One region of the Paenibacillus chungangensis genome, then DNA from elsewhere that is predicted to be linked to it. Evidence: predicted binding sites of a transcription regulator. Region 1 holds the regulator's gene; the other holds the start of a gene.

Region 1 (4,694 bases):
TGATCGTCGGGCTGGGCAATATTTATGTCGATGAAGCGCTATTCCAGGCGCGTATTCATCCGGAGAGAACCCCTGATACATTGAAGCCAGCAGAGTGGAAGAGGTTGCACGAAGCGATTCGTACTACGTTGGCGTCGGCGGTAGAGGCGGGCGGTTCGTCCATCAAGTCGTATGTGAACGGACAAGGCGAGATGGGGATGTTCCAGCAGCAGCTGCTTGTATATGGACGAAAGGATGAAGCATGCGCCGCTTGCGGCAAACCGATCGTGAAGTTTGTCGTCGGCGGCAGGGGAACACATATATGCTCGCGTTGTCAGCCCATGAAGGGATGAGATTCACTTCAGCCCATCTCCCGCATATGATGAAGTTATCACCTTGAGGCTTCGTCTAGCGGGGAGGGAACAGAGCTTTGGATTGGATGGCTCACTTGTTGTCAGTGTTTGTGCTTGCGCTTGCTGTTAGTCTGGACGGATTCGGCGTCGGCGTCACCTATGGACTTAGACGAATTCGGATTCCGATCGTATCCGTTCTGATAATCGCATGCTGTTCGGGCTTTATTATATGGCTGTCGATGGGAGCCGGGGAATGGCTTCGGGGCTACGTGTCTGAGATCGTGGCCAAGGCTATCGGCGCAGCGATCTTGATCGGTATCGGCTGCTGGGCGCTTATTCAATTGAGACGCAGCAGAGGCTTGCACGGGGAGGATAACGATGACGGAAGTTCGGTGGATGCTCGGTCGCTTGCTTCGGAGAACGGCATAGAGGGCATTAGACGGCCCGCGGCAACTGTATTGTCCGTGGAGTTGAAGCGGCTCGGTCTTGTCATCCAGATTTTGCGCTCTCCGCAAGCGGCTGACGTCGACCGCTCCGGCATCATATCGCCATCTGAAGCTGTCATGCTGGGCGTCGCCTTGTCATTGGATGCTCTGGGCGCCGGACTAGGTGCGGCATTGCTGGGGCTGCCGTCGCTGACGACGGCAATTGTTATAGCCTGTTCTTGTGCGCTATTCCTGATCGCTGGCACTTGGGTTGGTATACGGTTCGCGGCCAGAAGAGGTATGCAGGCATTAAGTGTGGTGCCAGGGATTTTACTAATTCTAATTGGAATTATGAAGTTGTTGTAAGAAGGTGGGTGATGGGATGATCATAGGATTGACCGGCGGGATCGCTAGCGGCAAGAGCACAGTTGCCCGCATGCTAACGGACCGTGGAGCAGCATTGGTGGATGCCGATGAGGCCGCAAGAGAGGTCGTGTTGCCCGGCGAGCCTGCGCTGGAGGCGATCGCCTCCACATTCGGACAAGCTATCCTGCATGAAGACGGAACGTTGAACCGCCAGGCGCTGGGCGCCATCGTATTCCGCGACAAGGAACTGTTGAAGCGGCTTGAAGCTATTACGCATCCGGCCGTTCGCAGGGCGATGAGCGAGCGCATTGAGCAGTATAAGAAGGAAGACCCCGAGCGGTTGATCGTCGCGGATGTGCCGCTGCTCTATGAGACGAACGCGGAGGACCGCTATGAAGGGGTTATGGTTGTCTACGTGCCAGCTTCCATGCAGATTGAACGGCTTATGAAGCGGAACGATATGCCGCGTGAGGAAGCGGAGCGTAGAGTGTCGCTTCAGATGGACATTGAAGAGAAGCGTAGACGCGCTGACTGGGTCATCGACAACAGCGGTTCGCAGGAGCAGACAGAGGCTCAGATTATTTCATTTTGGACCAATAAGGACAGGACATCATGAGAATACGTATGAAGAAGCGATATTTGCTCTTGGCTATCATTGCAGTAGTCGGCTTGCTATTCCTGAAGGCGGACTGGCTTGCGAAGTGGATGTACCCCATCCATTATCAAGCTGATATCCGGGCAAGTGCTTCCAACTACGGAGTGGAGCCCCATCTGGTCGCCGCTATCATTCGGGCGGAATCCAATTATTCGACGGGCAGACAGTCAAGTAAGGGAGCTCTAGGGCTTATGCAGCTCATGCCGAACACGGCGAACTGGGTGGTGGAACGCGCAGGCTTCCAGGCTGTTGACGAAGAGATGCTACTACATCGGGCGGATGTCAGCATAGAAGTAGGAACATGGTATTTAAAGTCACTGCATGATCAATTCGACGGCAATGCGATTGCGGCGGTCGCCGCCTATAATGCTGGACCTGGACATGTGCGGAAGTGGCTTGATGCCGGTACCTGGGACGGCCAGATGAAGAGTGTGAAGTCCGTTCCATTCGGGGAGACCAGGCATTATGTACAGCGAGTATTTTATTATTATAATAAATACAAGGACTTGTATCCCAGCTTCTAACGGGGCATGCTAATGAAATGAAGAGCAATCGTGACATGGAACGTGAACGAAGCCTTGGAGGGCTTGCCGGTTCATGGACAAGCCGCTCTCAAGGCTGTTGTTATTCATACAAGCTTTAATGAATCACTATTTTTGGCCGGCAAGGGATTGCTCGGCAATTTGTACTAGGCGACGGGTAATGTAACCACCGAGGGAGCCTGCGTCTCTTGTTGCCATGTTCCCATAGTAGCCGTCCTGCGGAATTGCGATACCCAGTTCTTGAGCGACCTCGTACTTCATTTGATCCAGGGCTGCTGTCGCTTGTGGCACGACCAGTTGGTTGCTGCTGCGGTTTGCACTCATTGATTGTCACCTCCTTGCGGTTGGTAACTGTATTATGTGCGTTATTCTAAGTTTCATAACAGGAAACGGTTGGAAGTGAAAGTTTATTTTTTAAATTGACATTTGAAAGGAGGAAGAGGGATGAAGTGTCCATACTGCGACTACGCAGGCACGAAAGTGCTGGACTCCAGACCGGCGAACGAGAACAAGTCGATTCGCAGACGTCGTGAGTGCGAGCAGTGCAAGAACAGATTCACAACGTTCGAGATGATTGAAGAGACGCCGCTCATCGTTATTAAAAAGGATGGAAGCCGGGAAGAGTTCAGCAGGGACAAAATATTGCGAGGTCTGATTCGGGCATGCGAGAAGCGGCCAGTTCCGGTAGAACGGCTGGAAGTAATCGTATCGGAAGTCGAGAAGGAGCTGCGGACGACAGCACACGCTGAGATCGACAGCAGCGAGATCGGCACAATCGTCATGAATCTGCTCTATCCCGTCGATGAAGTAGCATACGTGCGCTTCGCATCCGTATATCGCCAATTCAAAGATATCGACATGTTCATGAAGGAGCTGAGCAGTCTGCTGTCGAAGCATCCGATGAACGACAGCGATCAGAACGGTTAATGATTGATGAGGGGGCCATCATAGGAAGGAAATGGGCGGATTTCATTGATGATTTGATGGAGAAGTCCCACGCTCAGGCGCCATGACCTGCGGCAGCTCGATGAGCTGATGATGGATACTGCCCCCGAGTTGAAGCGGACTGTTGTTCGCCGGCTCTGCATTACAATGATCGGATATAGGGAGGTGCCCTCGAAGTGGGCTTCCTCTCTCCGTGGAGTATGGGTATATTATCCATGCTATCGACAGCAGTTAGGTGTGATTTGTTTAATGGTGCGTCAATTCAGTGGCGACTAAGATACGCAAAATAATGCATGAAAAGATGTATTGACAATCATTACGCTCGTATGATATTATCAATCTTGTCGCTGATTCGGGCATTTCTTCTAGTGTACCTGGAAGAAAAGCTTAAGTTAAGGCGAAATTGCAATTATATCACGGGGCCTTAGCTCAGCTGGGAGAGCGCATCGCTGGCAGCGATGAGGTCAGGGGTTCGATCCCCCTAGGCTCCATACCCAATAAAGCCGCTAAACACAAGGGATTCCGAGTGTTTGGCGGTTTTTTCTATGCTTGAAATGGGACTGATGGTCACAGTACCGATTTTTTTGGAGAAAAATCGAGAACTTTGAGCGCTTGAGCGTATATGAGAACATCGTGTTTCTGCATAAAAAAAGCAATCGCCTTGTCCTTTTGAATAAGGGCAAGGCGATTATATGCTTTGGTTCAACACCTCAGTAAAAGGCGGTTAGTTAATTGAAGTGTTATTATTGAATCGATTTGAGCGATTCAACTTCTGTTGTAGAGAGTCCGCTGGCTTTTGTGATGATCTCAACATCAAGTCCCAATGAAAGCATGTTCTTGGCAATCTCGATGGCTTTTTTGCGCTCTCCTTTAGCCATACCTTTTTCCGTCGCCCACTCAATCATGGACGCCTCGTCATGCAAATACTTTTGCCGCTCCTCATATAAGCGGCGAGCCTCCTGATCCTGGCTTAGAAACTCCAGCGTGTCCATCGCTTTCTTCAATGTGGGTTCGTTCATCTTCAGCACCTCCCAACTTGATTTGTCAGCTCCTTTTAGGAACAGCAGCCAATTAATCAATCCGCCCTCCAGAGGAATAGCCTGATCGTTTAACTTGGTCAGTTCCATGAAATGCACCTCGATATCGTCAGATAATTCAAGGCCCGTATGATCTTCCCTTAAATGAAACACATTATGATAACGATCGTTTGGAATAAAGGAGTAGTTCAAGATATTGATGGTGACGCATTTCTTTAGTTCCTTGTAGGTCTGCCCTTCTTGCAACTGGCTGGAGTAGCGTTTACTCCAGTAATAAAGCGTCCGTTTCTCGATATCGTATTTATTGAAAAGCTGCATCTCGATGTTAAGCAGCTTGCCTTCCACCGTCTTCGCCCAAATATCAAAGATGGACTGTTTGTCGAGCGGAGCGT
Region 2 (4,694 bases), on a different contig from region 1:
CCTCCGGAGCGTGCTGCCTGGAACAACTGCTCCAGCCTCCTCGATCCGAAGTAGAGATCCTCCCTCGGCATTCTTGCCTGCCCTGCAATACTGGTATTGAGAAAGCCAAAGGAACGTCCCAATGCGGCATCCGCGGCCGCCGTCCGTGCATCGGGCGGAGGTTCCCCGCCCGCTTCGGCTCCCTTCTCCTGTGCGTCGAACTTGCTTCTGTCAGTGACGAACAGATAGGACATTGTCTCCGGCTCTGCTCCTACTCGATCGACGAAGCTCCAGTAATAAGGCCTGTTCGTCAGTTCCCGATCGGCATCAGGAGACAGCTTGACCGCAATGTGATGAGGCGACTTCTCCAGAATAGAGCAGCCGGTCGCCTCCAGATAACGTTGAACGTATTTATGCACCTGCTTCTCATTCATGTTTTCACCTCCACCGATACACCAAGCTTGTCCATCTTGATCATTGGATCAGGGCTTGGTGCATAGGGATTGCGCCGCGTGCTCACATCGTTGCGGATTTGACTGAGGGAGCTGCCGATCTGATTCAGTTCCCGGTTCAGCTCCTTATCAGTCTGTGCTTGAAGCAAGGCTTTCGCCAGCCGTTGTTCCACAGTTGCTTCTCCGCTCTCGAATCTCTCCAATATATGGTCCAACTCGCCGATCACCAGCTCGAACAGATTGATTTTCTCATGGAGCAGGTTGACGATATGCTCTTCGATCGTGCCCAGCGTGCACAAATTATAGATGCGCACGTCTTCGGTCTGTCCCAGCCGGTGCACTCGCCCGATACGCTGCTCTACCCGCATCGGATTCCACGGCAGATCGAAATTGATCATATGGTGACAGAATTGCAGATTGATGCCCTCGCCGCCGGCTTCCGTCGCAATGAGTACTTGAGCCCGCCCGCGGAACAGATCCATCATCCAATCCTTCTTTCCCCGGTTCATGCCGCCCCGGTAAGGCACGGCGATCATATCATGTGAACGGAAAAATTGTAGTAAATATTCCTGCGTAGCACGATACTCTGTGAAAACAATGACCTTTTCATTCATTTCCTTTACAAGCTGGAGCGCTTTCTCGGCTTTCGTATTGGCAGTTATACTTCGAATTTTCTCCACCAGTTCCCATATTTTGGGGCGAATCGGAGAATCTTCAGCAGATTTCTTGAACAGATTAACAAGCGTCAGGAAGACCGCATCCCGGCTGCTGCATACTTCTCTCTGCAGCGTTACGAGCGACAGCATGCTGCTGAGATCTCCACTGCTCTCGTCATAGCGTTCCTTGACGAAGCCGGTGACGGCATCGTACAGCGCTTTCTCTTCATGGGACAATACTAGCGGGATGTTCTTCACATACCGTTTTGTGAAGTGAATGCCTCCATCGCCTCGCCGATTGCGGATCATGACGCCTGAGAGTGCCTCCTGCAGCTGATCCTCGTTTTTGGGCAGCCGCTTGTCCACGACGAAGTTGGCAGCGAAGTCGCTCTGTCCGCCAAGCTGTCCCGGCTTCAGCAGCGTAATGAGATTGAATAACTCGTCGAGATCGTTCTGTATCGGCGTTGCTGTCAGCAGCAAGCAGTATTTCTTTCTGAGCAGATTGGCGAATTGGTAGTTGGTCGTCTTCTTGTTCTTCAGCTTATGCGCTTCATCGATAATGATCAAATCGTAGTCCGTGCCGAGCACCAGCTCCCGATGAGGCTCCCGCTTCGCGGTGTCTATCGAAGCGACGACGATGTCGTAACCCCAGGTATGCGACTTTTTTTGAGCGACAGCCGAAATGCCGAACTTGCTGTTCAGCTCGCGCACCCACTGTAGCACCAGCGAAGCCGGAACGAGAATGAGGGCGCGCTTGACGAGACCGCGCACCATATATTCCTTGAGCACGAGGCCCGCTTCTATCGTTTTGCCTAGCCCCACCTCATCTGCGAGAATGGCTCTACCTCCCATTTCATGCAGCACCTTGCTCGCGGTGCTGATCTGATGGGGCATCGGTTCGAATTCAGGCAGGGTGCGTAAGCATTGCAGCTCTTCGAAGTTTTCAACCCGCTTCGCTTCCTCGGCCTCCATCGCAAGTTGATAGAGCGTCCAATCATCCCATGGCCCGTTGCGGGATATCCGGTTCTGCAGCTCCTGGAACCATGTCTGGTCGCATTGAAGCTCGACTAACGGGTGGAGCTTGCGCACGGCTTTGGAAGAGGCGCTTCCCGTTGACTCCTGCCCCGTCGATTGATTGATCGTCATATGTGAACGCTCCTTTGTGGACAATAGAGAATTAATTAGTCATTAGTATGGCCTTCGTTGTAAATAATAATAAGAGAGCAATGAAAAAAGAGGGTAACAGAACAAAAATGATAACGTCGAAATACAGCCACGAAGGTTTCTGAATTTTGCCGCAATTCATTGATCTAATCAATATATAGTGTGGTATACTCTTAAGTATCTCTACATATTGTTGTTAATTTGTCGATCTTGTTGTATCCACTCCAGTACAATCATTAATTGAGGAGCGTGTGGTCATGGGAGCGCTTGAGGGATTAAGTGAAAAAATATTTTTGGATCGCTATGCAAGAAAAGCCATTGATGCCGCAAACGTAAAGCCTGGCGATACAGTGCTAGCATTAGTGAAGGACGATCCCAAATTTCCTGTTAAGGAAGTGGGAGAGGTGTTAGCACGAGAAGGCGAAAGCTTGACTCTGCGGCTGAGAAGCGGAGAAGAAGTGAAATCGTCATTGGACCGCGTGACATTGCCTCTCGAGAATACACCCGCCGAGATGTGGGACCGACTCGCCGCGTCGCTGGCATCCTGCGAAGGAGAGCGTAAGGAACAAGAGCTATGGAGAGAACGATTCCGTTACTTGCTGGATGACTGGAAGCTGGTGCCCGGCGGTCGAATTGCAGCAGGAGCCGGCGCGAACGGCGAATTGACGCTCTTCAACTGCTATGTGCTTCCTTCGCCGGTCGACAGCCGTGGCGGCATTATGAAGACGTTGACCGATATGACCGAGATTATGGCGCGAGGCGGCGGAGTTGGCATCAATCTGTCTTCGTTGAGGCCGGCCAGAGCGCCTGTCGCGGGTGTGAATGGTTCCTCCAGCGGCTCGGTGTCCTGGGGTGGCTTGTTCAGTTATACGACAGGACTGATCGAGCAGGGGGGAAGCCGTCGAGGAGCACTTATGCTTATGATGCACGATTGGCATCCCGATGTACTAAGCTTTATCGCAGTGAAAGAGACGATGGGGTTGATTACGAATGCGAATTTGTCCGTATGTCTGAGCAATGCTTTTATGAATGCGGTGAAGCATGACTTGGAATGGGAGCTTATCTTTCCCGACACGAAGGAAGAGGGATACGATGAGCTGTGGAGCGGCGATATCAGTGCGTGGCGCAAGCTGGGGAAGCGTGTCGTCACTTATCGGAAACTGCGTGCCCGTGAGATTTGGGACCGGATCATTGCCTCCGCCTGGAAGTCGGCAGAGCCCGGCGTCGTGTTCATGGATCGCTACAATGATATGTCCAACAGCTGGTATTTCAATCCCATTGTAAGTACAAATCCTTGCGGCGAACAGGGCTTGCCGGGCTGGGGCGTCTGCAATTTGTCCGCAATCAATTTGTCAAAGTTCTACGACGCCGAGCGGCACGATGTCGATTGGGAGGAGCTGGCGAAGGTTACCCGCTGGTCGGTGCGCTTTCTGGATAATGTCATTGACTGTACGCCGTATCACTTTCCGGAGAATGAGGCGAACCAGAAGCGGGAGAGGAGGATCGGACTGGGTACGATGGGGCTGGCTGAGCTCATGATCAAGCTTCGGATTCGCTACGGCAGTCCGGAATCGCTCGCGTTCCTAGATCGGCTGTACGGCTTCATGACGAAGGAAGCGTATTTGGGGTCCGCTGAGCTTGCTGAGGAGAAGGGGGCGTTCCCGGCCTTCCAAGTGGAGGAATACTTGCAGAGCGGCTTCATGAAGGAGCTGGTCGCCGCCTATCCGGAAGTCGGCGAGGCGATCAGGAGGAGAGGGATGCGCAACGTAACGGTCATTACGCAAGCCCCCACAGGCAGCACCGGCACGATGGTTGGCACGTCAACCGGTATCGAGCCGTACTTCGCCTTCCAATATTACAGACAGAGCCGACTGGGATACGACAGACAATACGTTCCGATCGCAGCAGAGTGGAAGGAGGCGCACCCCGGAGAGAAGCTTCCGGATTACTTCGTGACGGCGATGGGGCTGTCGGCGGAGGATCATATTCGGACGCAAGCGGCCATTCAGCGATGGGTAGACAGCTCCATCTCCAAGACCGCCAATTGTCCGTCTGACTTCACAATTGAAGAGACGAAGCGGCTGTATGAGCTCGCTTTCGAGCTGGGCTGCAAGGGAGTGACCATCTATCGCGACGGGAGCAGGGATGTGCAAGTGCTGTCGACTGGCGAAGAGAAGGGCGGAGCTGCGGAGTCTGCTGCGCAGCCACGAGCGCCTGAGGCTGAACTTCCACAATTGGACAGGATGGAAGAAGAGCGGATTGCGATTCTGCCTTCGCTCGTCCGGGGAGAAGAAGAGACGGTCGTTGACGATAAGCCATACAAGAAGAGGCCACAGGTGATGCGAGGGGCCACATACAAGCTCAATACGCCGTTCGGCAAGGCATATATTACGATCAACGATTTAGATGGTACGCCTGCCGAAATATTTCTTAATGTAGGTAA

The links. Region 1 encodes NrdR, which represses ribonucleotide reductase genes. Its sites were predicted from a motif close to AACACNATATATNGTGTT; they were not measured.
Region 2: the regulator NrdR is predicted to act here: its motif matches at 2,399-2,416, upstream of ACFQ2I_RS22825 (adenosylcobalamin-dependent ribonucleoside-diphosphate reductase).

The regions. Positions count from the first base shown of each region.
Region 1 is NZ_JBHTJZ010000005.1:108,622-113,315, forward strand. Features, by position in the region: gene mutM (DNA-formamidopyrimidine glycosylase) at 1-332, shown strand, start outside; gene ACFQ2I_RS03025 (MntP/YtaF family protein) at 419-1,123, shown strand; gene coaE (dephospho-CoA kinase) at 1,140-1,739, shown strand; gene ACFQ2I_RS03035 (lytic transglycosylase domain-containing protein) at 1,736-2,302, shown strand; gene ACFQ2I_RS03040 (small, acid-soluble spore protein, alpha/beta type) at 2,429-2,644, opposite strand; gene nrdR (transcriptional regulator NrdR) at 2,765-3,247, shown strand; tRNA gene ACFQ2I_RS03050 (tRNA-Ala) at 3,684-3,756, shown strand; gene ACFQ2I_RS03055 (Rpn family recombination-promoting nuclease/putative transposase) at 4,009-4,694, opposite strand, start outside.
Region 2 is NZ_JBHTJZ010000072.1:25,305-29,998, reverse strand. Features, by position in the region: gene ACFQ2I_RS22835 (YqhG family protein) at 1-413, opposite strand, end outside; gene ACFQ2I_RS22830 (DEAD/DEAH box helicase) at 410-2,233, opposite strand; gene ACFQ2I_RS22825 (adenosylcobalamin-dependent ribonucleoside-diphosphate reductase) at 2,509-4,694, shown strand, end outside.